One region of the Acidisoma sp. C75 genome, then DNA from elsewhere that is predicted to be linked to it. Evidence: predicted binding sites of a transcription regulator. Region 1 holds the regulator's gene; the other holds the start of a gene.
The links. The regulator HrcA, encoded in region 1, represses chaperone genes, less so after heat shock. The targets are predictions, from matches to a motif close to GTTNGCACTCNCNNNNNGNGAGTGCNAAC.

Region 1 (3,901 bases):
GACGCCGGTGCCGACGATCATGACGGCGGAAAACACCGTATCCCGCGCCAGCGTCGCCTTTTCGCTGCCGCCGCCGAGCATGACCGAAACGATCAGCGCCACCTCGATGATGGTGACGGCGACGGCGAGCACCAGCGTGCCGAAGGGCTCGCCCACCTTATGGGCGATGACCTCGGCATAATGTACCGCGGCAAAGACCGCGCCGCCGAGGGCGATGATGAACAAGGGCAGCATCAGGCCGCTGATCGGCACCAGCACCTTCACCCCGATCAGCACCCAGGCCAGCAGCGGGAAGGCCCAACTCCACCAGGGGATGACTTTCATGCGGTCCTCTCCGAAGCATTTGATCCTTCGAAGCCTGATCCGCGGGACGGGTCAATCGCTGTTCTGTGGCAAGGCACGGGCAGGGCGCAATTCGCTCAAGACGACGAGCGCGCCGCTGAACAGAATGACGGCGGCACCGAGGAAGACGCCGAGCGCCGGCACATCGCCGAAGATTGCGTAGCCGAAGACGAAGCTCCAGAGCAGGCCGCTGAACTCCATCGGCGCGATGAGGCTTGCCTGCGCGAACTGCACGCTGCGGATGAGGAGAAGCTGCGCGAGGGTCGAGATGAAGCCGAGGCCGAGCATCATGAGAAGCGCATGCAGGTCGGGCGTTTTCCAGATGAAGGGCAGCGCCACTCCGCAGCCGATGAAGAAGCAGAGGGCGATGACGAAGACCTGGTCCCAGCCGCGGAGTTCGCGCGAGATCCGGCGCATCAGGATCATCGCGAAGGCCCAGAGCACGGCGGCCGTCGCGGCGCAAAGCGCGGGCAGCAGCGGCCCGCCGCCGCGCGGATCGGCGGCAAGGGCGACGCCGAGGAAGCCGAGCGCCAAGGCGAGCCAGCGGAGCCGCGGCACGCGCTCGCCCAGCATCGGCCCGGCGAGCACCGCGATCAGCAGCGGGCTCGCAAAATAGATGGTGATGAGCTTGGCGAGGCCGAGATAGCGGGCAGAGGAGTAATAGAGCAGCCAGGCGACGAAGGTGAGCCCCGCGCGGGTAAGCAGCTTGCCGCGCATCGGCGAGAAGAGGCCGCGGGTCACGACCCCTCTGCCGCCGAGGGAGAGGCAGAGGATGAGCACCGTGAGGCTGCGGAGGAAGAGGATCTCGGGCGCCGCGAAGCGGGCGACGAGCAGCTTCACCAGCGCATCGTGCAGGGCAAAGCAGAAATAGGCGGTGAGGGCGAGCAGAAGCCCGGCCGCTGCCGGGTTGCGGCCGAGCCTTGCCCGCGTCTGGCCGAACGTCTGAGATAGGCGCATGGTCCTTGCCGTCTGCCGCGTCATCGCATCCCCTGGAGCGATGATTTGCATGAAACGCATGCCGAGCAGGACCATTCTTGCCGCATGGCTGAGGCGTTTGCTCTCATACGGGCGGGGCGGCCGTGCGGCTGCCGCCGGTTGAGGTTTTGTGGGAAGGGTCACCGAGATGGATCGAAACGGCCGCGCACCACTTCTCTCGTCCTCCGGCCTGCTGCCGCAGGGGCTCGACAGCCGCTCGGCGGCGGTCTTGCGGGAGATCGTGGAACAATATGTCGAAACGGGGGAGCCGGTGGGCAGCCGCACCCTCTCCCGCCGCCTGCCGCTCACCCTTTCGCCGGCGACGATCCGCAACGTCATGGCCGATCTCACCGAGGCCGGCCTGCTCTACGCGCCGCATACCTCGGCGGGGCGCCTGCCGACCGATCGCGGGCTGCGCCTCTTCGTCGATGGTCTGCTGCAATTCGGCGATCTGGCGGAGGAGGAGCGCGAGGCGATCGACGCCGCGCTGTCGAGCCATGGGCGGAGCCTGCAGGACACCCTGGCCGAGGCCTCCGCCCTGCTCTCCGGCCTCTCCTCGGCAGCCGGCCTTGTTCTCGCCCCCAAGGCGGAGGGCAATATCAAGCATATCGAATTCGTCCCCCTCGCCTCCGGCCGGGCGCTGGTGGTGCTCGTCTCCTCCGAAGGCCAGGTGGAGAACCGGGTGATCGACATTCCGGCCGGCGTGCCGCCCTCGGCCCTGCAGGAGGCGAGCAACTACCTCAACGCCCGGCTCCAGGGCCGGACACTGGCCGATTTCCGCCGGGTGATGGCGGAAGAGATCGTGCGGGACCGCACGACGCTCGACGAGCTAGCCGCCGGCATCATCGAGACCGGGCTTGCCACCTGGGGCGGCGAGGGGCGGGGCGGCAATCTCATCGTGCGTGGGCAGAGCCGGCTGCTCGCCGATGTCAACCAGATCGAGAAGCTTGCCTCGATCCAGATGCTGTTCGAGCGGCTGGAGGCGCAGGAGACCATGCTGCGGCTGCTCGAACTGGCCGAGACCTCGGACGGGGTGCGCATCTTCATCGGCGCGGAGAGCGGCCTGTTCGGCTCGGCCGGGGTTTCGATGATCGTCGCCCCGGCACGCGGGGCGAGCAACCGCATCGTCGGCGCGATCGGCGTGATCGGCCCGACCCGCATCAATTATGGCCGGGTTATCCCGGTGGTGGATTACACCGCCCGCGTCGTCGGCCGCTTGCTCGGCTGAGGCCCGAAGGCGCGGGCCCAAGGGGCGCGGCTACCCCCACGCCCGGCGGTATGCTAAGGCTCGACGCCCCCGGCTAGAATTCGACTTCCAGTTCGGAGATCTCTTGAGGCTCCTCTTTCGCCGCCGCGACCCATTCGGCCATATCCGGCCAGGCCATGATGTCCTGGCAGTAGCGGGCGGCGCGCGGGTTGAGCGCCACGCCATAGGTTAGGAAACGAGTGACGACCGGCGCATACATCGCATCCGCGACCGTGAGGCGCGCGCCGAAGAGATACGGCCCGTTCCAGGTTGCGAAGCATTCCTCCCAGATCGTCAGGATGCGGTCGATATCGGCGCGCGCGGCGGACCAGATCGGAATCCCCGGCCGATCGGCATGCAGATTCATCGGTAGCGCGGAGCGGAGGGCGGCGAAGCCGGAATGCATCTCGCCGCTGATCGCCCTGCAGCGCGCCCGCGCATGTCGGTCATGCGGTAGCATCTGGGCAGAAGGGCGTAGCTCATTCAGATATTCAGCGATCGCCAGCGTATCCCATATGGAGATATCGCCATGGATGAGCGTCGGGACCAGAATGGACGACGAGCGGAGAAGAAGCTCGGCCCGCGCGGCCGGATCTTCGGGATCGACATACTCTTCCCGGAAGGGCAGGCCTGACAGGCGGGTGATGAGCCATCCCCTGAGACACCAGGAGGAATAGTTCTTGCTGCTGATGAGAAGTGTGGCTTCGGCCATGGATGGTATCCTGTCTCCGGGTGACAGGCATGCATTCTATCAGAGCCTTGGCCTGCTGCGTACTCCGCAGGCGGAGATTCCTGCCGAACCCCGCCAATCCCTGTTCTATGAAATGGCCAAGCCGGCGGCGGGGCTGCCGGGCTCGGATATGCTCGCCGCCCTCGGCACGCCGATGCTCTATCAGCTCTACCAGGCCCAGGCCGATCTGCTGGAGCCCGCGCGCCGGATGGCACGCTTCGCCTCCGCCCTGCTCGATCAGGCGATGCTCAAGCCGCCCGAGGCGCTGGGGCTGCGCGGCGCCGCGGCGGCCGCCGAAGGTTTCTGGCGCACCGCCATCACCCATGATCGTCCGGCATTCGATATCCAGCCGGTAGTAGTGGGCAACGGGCCAGTGGCGATCCATGAGGAGGTGGTGATGGGCACCCCCTTCTGCGACCTCGTGCATTTCCGGAAGGAAAGTGCGGTCCGTCAGCCGCGGGTGCTGGTGGTGGCGCCGATGTCGGGGCATTTCGCCACCCTTTTGCGCAATACCGTGCAGACCCTGCTGGCGGACCACGATGTTTTCATCACCGATTGGAAGAATGCGCGGGATGTGCCGCTCTCGGCCGGCGCCTTCACCTTCGAGG
Region 2 (3,901 bases), 350 kb from region 1:
GATGGGCAATCCGGTCCCGACCGGGCAGGATTTCGCAGCGCCAGCGGCCGGAACCATGCCGCCCGCGAGCGGCGTGCCGGGCGCGCCGACACCGCTGACCCCGACGATGCCGGCAGCCAGCGGCGGCATGCCGAGCGGCACGCTCGGCACCATGCCGGTTTCGCCCTCCGCGAGCCCGGTCACGGCGCCGGCCGCGCCTCAGCCGGCCGCGCCGACCGCTCCGATGCCGCTGACGCCGCAGCCGGCGGCGCCTCAGCCGGCCGCGCCTCAGCCGGCCGCGCCGACCGCTCCGATGCCGCTGACGCCGCAGCCGGCGGCGCCTCAGCCGGCGGCGCCTCAGCCGGCCACACCTCAGCCGGCCGCACCGGCGAGTTCCACGGCGCCTGCCGCTTCCTCGGGGGCCGGCACCTTGCCGCCGCTGCCGGCCGGCATCACGCCCTAAACGAAAAGGGCGAGGCGCTCACCGCGCCTCGCCCTGCCAAACCAAGTCGTCATGCGCCTTCGCGGGTGACGAGCAATTTCCGGAGCGATTCAGCGACGCCTCAGCGTGCCGTGCCGCCCACCGTCAGCCCCGCCATCTTCAAATGCGGCTGGCCGACGCCCACTGGCACGCCCTGGCCCTGCTTGCCGCAGGTGCCGATGCCCGGATCGAGCGCCATGTCGTTGCCGATCATCGTCACCTTCGTCAGCGCATCCGGCCCATTGCCGATGATGGTCGCGCCCTTCACCGGCGCGCCGAGGCGGCCATCCTCGATCATGTACGCCTCGGAGGCGGAGAAGACGAACTTGCCCGAGGTGATATCCACCTGCCCGCCGCCGAAATTCACCGCATAGAGGCCACGCTTGACCGAGGCGATCATCTCCTCGGGCGAATGGCCGCCCGCGAGCATGATCGTATTCGTCATGCGCGGCATCGGCGCATGGGCGTAGGATTGGCGGCGGCCGTTGCCGGTGGCACGCATGCCCATCAGCCGCGCGTTCAGCCGATCCTGGATATAGCCGGTCAGGATGCCATCCTCGATCATCACGGTGCGGCTGGTGGGCGTGCCTTCGTCATCCACCGTGAGGCTGCCGCGCCGGTCCGGCAGCGTGCCGTCATCGACGACCGTGACGCCGGGGGACGCGACGCGCTGGCCGAGCAGGCCCGCGAAGGCGGAGGTCTTTTTGCGGTTGAAATCGCCTTCGAGGCCATGGCCGATCGCCTCATGCAGCAGGATGCCGGGCCAGCCCGAGCCAAGCACCACCTCCATTTCGCCCGCGGGTGCGGCGACGCTGTCGAGATTGAGCCGCGCTTGCCGCAGCGCTTCCTCCACCGCGGCGCGCCAGACGCCCGCTTCCATCACCTGGGCGTAGGAGAAGCGACCGCCGGTGCCGAAGCTCCCGGTCTCGCGCCGGCCGTCCTGCTCCACCACCACCGAGACGCTGAGACGGACGAGCGGCCGCAGATCGGCGACGCGGCTTTCATCGGCGCGCAGGATCTGCACCGCCTGCCACTCCCCGGTGAGCGAGGCCATGACTTGGGTTACCCGCGGGTCGAGGCTGCGGGCGAAAGCGTCGATCTCGCCGAGGAGCGCGGCGCGGGCGGCGAAGTCGGTCGTGCGGAGGGGGTTCTCGTCGCTATAAAGCCGCTGGTTGGTGGCCTGGGGGGCGGCCATCACGTGGCCCGCATGGCCCGCGCGCACGGCGCCGACGCTTTCCGCCGCGCGTGCGAGGGCGGCGGCTGAGATTTCGCCCGCATGGGCATAGCCGGTCGCCTCGCCGGAGACGGCGCGCAGCCCGAAGCCGAGCGCGGTGTCGGAACTCGCGGTGCGGATACGCCCATCCTCGAGCGCCAGGGCCTCGCTTTCCCGGTATTCGAGGAACAACTCGCCATCCTCCGCCCCGGCCAGCGCCGCGCGCACCTGCCGCTCGGCGGCTGTGCGGTCAAGCTGGCTGGACGCCTGGCCGAAGAACAGCCGGTCGGTGGTCTCAAGCGGGGTGGCGGCGGGCAGCATGGCGAAAACCCTTCAGCGGGAGGCGGCGCGGCGGAAGCCGGCGGCGGCTCCGGATATGGAGATGCCGCGGCACCATTGCACCACCTCTCGCCCTGCCGGGGCAAGTCCGCCGCCGCCGGGCAGGGGGGCGCTAATGCAGAGTGAGGTGGTGATCGATATGGCGGAGCGCCGGCGGGCGGATGAGGCTGCCGGCCTGGCTGATGCGGACCGAATGCAGCCGGCCCTCGATCTCGCGCTTCCAGAAGTCGAGGAATTTGCGCAGCGAGGGGTAATCGGGAGCGAGGTCCATCTCCTGCCAGATATAGCTTTGCAGGACGGCGGGGTGATCCGGCAGGTGATAGAGAATCTCTGCCGTGGTGAGGCGATAGTCACGCAATTGCAGGCTGAGGCTCATGCTGGATTCCTCGGACAATGGGAGGGGTGGCGTTCGGGGGGTGATGTGCGACGGGCAGGCCTTTCGGTGGTTTGCCGGCGCGCGGCCGGGGTATTTCGCGGGCGGCACTGGCAATCGGGCCGCCCCCGTTGCAGAACGATGACAAGAACTGCGCGCCGCCTCAAGAAAAAACCGAACGTTCTCAGCGTATTAGCACTCAAGCCCTGAGAGTGCTGCCGAAGTCATTGACAGGGGCGGGGGGTTTGGTTAAGTCGCTGGCACTCTCACGATGAGAGTGCCAAAACCGCGCTGGCCGGTGCCGCTCTCTGGGCCGCCAGCAGGTTCAGAGCATCAACTTGAGCATTCAGGAGCGATCCGAATGAAGTTCCGTCCCCTGCACGACCGCGTCGTTGTCCGCCGCCTCACCGCGGAGGAGAAGACCGCTGGCGGGATCATCATCCCCGATACCGCCAAGGAAAAGCCGATGGAAGGCGAAGTCGTGGCCGTGGGCCCCGGCGCTCGCAATGAGCAGGGCGCGATCGTCGCGCTCGATGTGAAGGCGGGTGACCGCATCCTGTTCGGCAAGTGGTCCGGCACCGAGGTGAAGATCGATGGTGAAGAGCTCCTCATCATGAAGGAGAGCGACATCATGGGTGTGATCGCCGCGTAATCCGCCCGGGCGGCCATACCGGCGCCCGGCCCCAACCGATCCTGTCTTTTTTCTGGAAGGACGAATCCCATGGCAGCGAAAGACGTTCGCTTTTCAACCGACGCCCGCGCCCGCCTGCTGCGCGGCGTGGACATCCTGGCCGATGCCGTGAAGGTGACGCTCGGCCCCAAGGGCCGCAACGTCGTCATCGACAAGAGCTTCGGCGCCCCCCGCATCACCAAGGACGGTGTGACGGTCGCGAAGGAAATCGAGCTTTCCGACAAGTTCGAGAACATGGGCGCCCAGATGGTGCGCGAAGTGGCCTCGAAGACCAACGACCTCGCCGGTGACGGCACGACGACGGCGACCGTGCTCGCCCAGGCGATCGTGCGCGAAGGGCTCAAGGCCGTCGCCGCCGGCATGAACCCGATGGATCTGAAGCGCGGCGTTGACAAGGCCGTCACGCTCGTCGTCGAAGAGCTGAAGGCCCGCTCGCGCAAGATCACGACGCCCTCCGAGACCGCGCAGGTCGGCACGATCTCCGCGAACGGCGAGGCCGATATCGGCCAGAAGATCTCGGAAGCGATGCAGAAGGTCGGCAACGAGGGTGTCATCACCGTCGAAGAGAGCAAGGGCATCGAGACCGAGCTCGACGTGGTCGAGGGCATGCAGTTCGACCGCGGCTACGTCTCTCCGTATTTCATCACCAATCCGGAGAAGATGGTGGCTGATCTCGACAGCCCCTACATCCTCATCCACGAGAAGAAGCTCTCCGGCCTGCAGCCGATGCTGCCGCTGCTCGAAGCGGTCGTGCAGTCCGGCAAGCCGCTGCTCATCATCGCGGAAGACATCGAAGGCGAGGCGCTCGCCACCCTCGTGGTCAAC

Region 2: a site for HrcA is predicted at 2,642-2,670, ahead of groES (co-chaperone GroES). Genes of this name have one in related genera too.

What each region holds. Positions count from the first base shown of each region.
Region 1 is NZ_BAAFHD010000003.1:20,908-24,808, forward strand. It holds gene ACYQ7X_RS04430 (calcium:cation antiporter) at 1-324, opposite strand, end outside; gene ACYQ7X_RS04435 (DMT family transporter) at 376-1,359, opposite strand; gene hrcA (heat-inducible transcriptional repressor HrcA) at 1,466-2,545, shown strand; gene ACYQ7X_RS04445 (glutathione S-transferase family protein) at 2,619-3,275, opposite strand; gene ACYQ7X_RS04450 (polyhydroxyalkanoate depolymerase) at 3,274-3,901, shown strand, end outside.
Region 2 is NZ_BAAFHD010000003.1:369,214-373,114, forward strand. It holds gene ACYQ7X_RS06135 (hypothetical protein) at 1-442, shown strand, start outside; gene tldD (metalloprotease TldD) at 543-1,994, opposite strand; gene ACYQ7X_RS06145 (usg protein) at 2,125-2,388, opposite strand; gene groES (co-chaperone GroES) at 2,747-3,037, shown strand; gene groL (chaperonin GroEL) at 3,107-3,901, shown strand, end outside.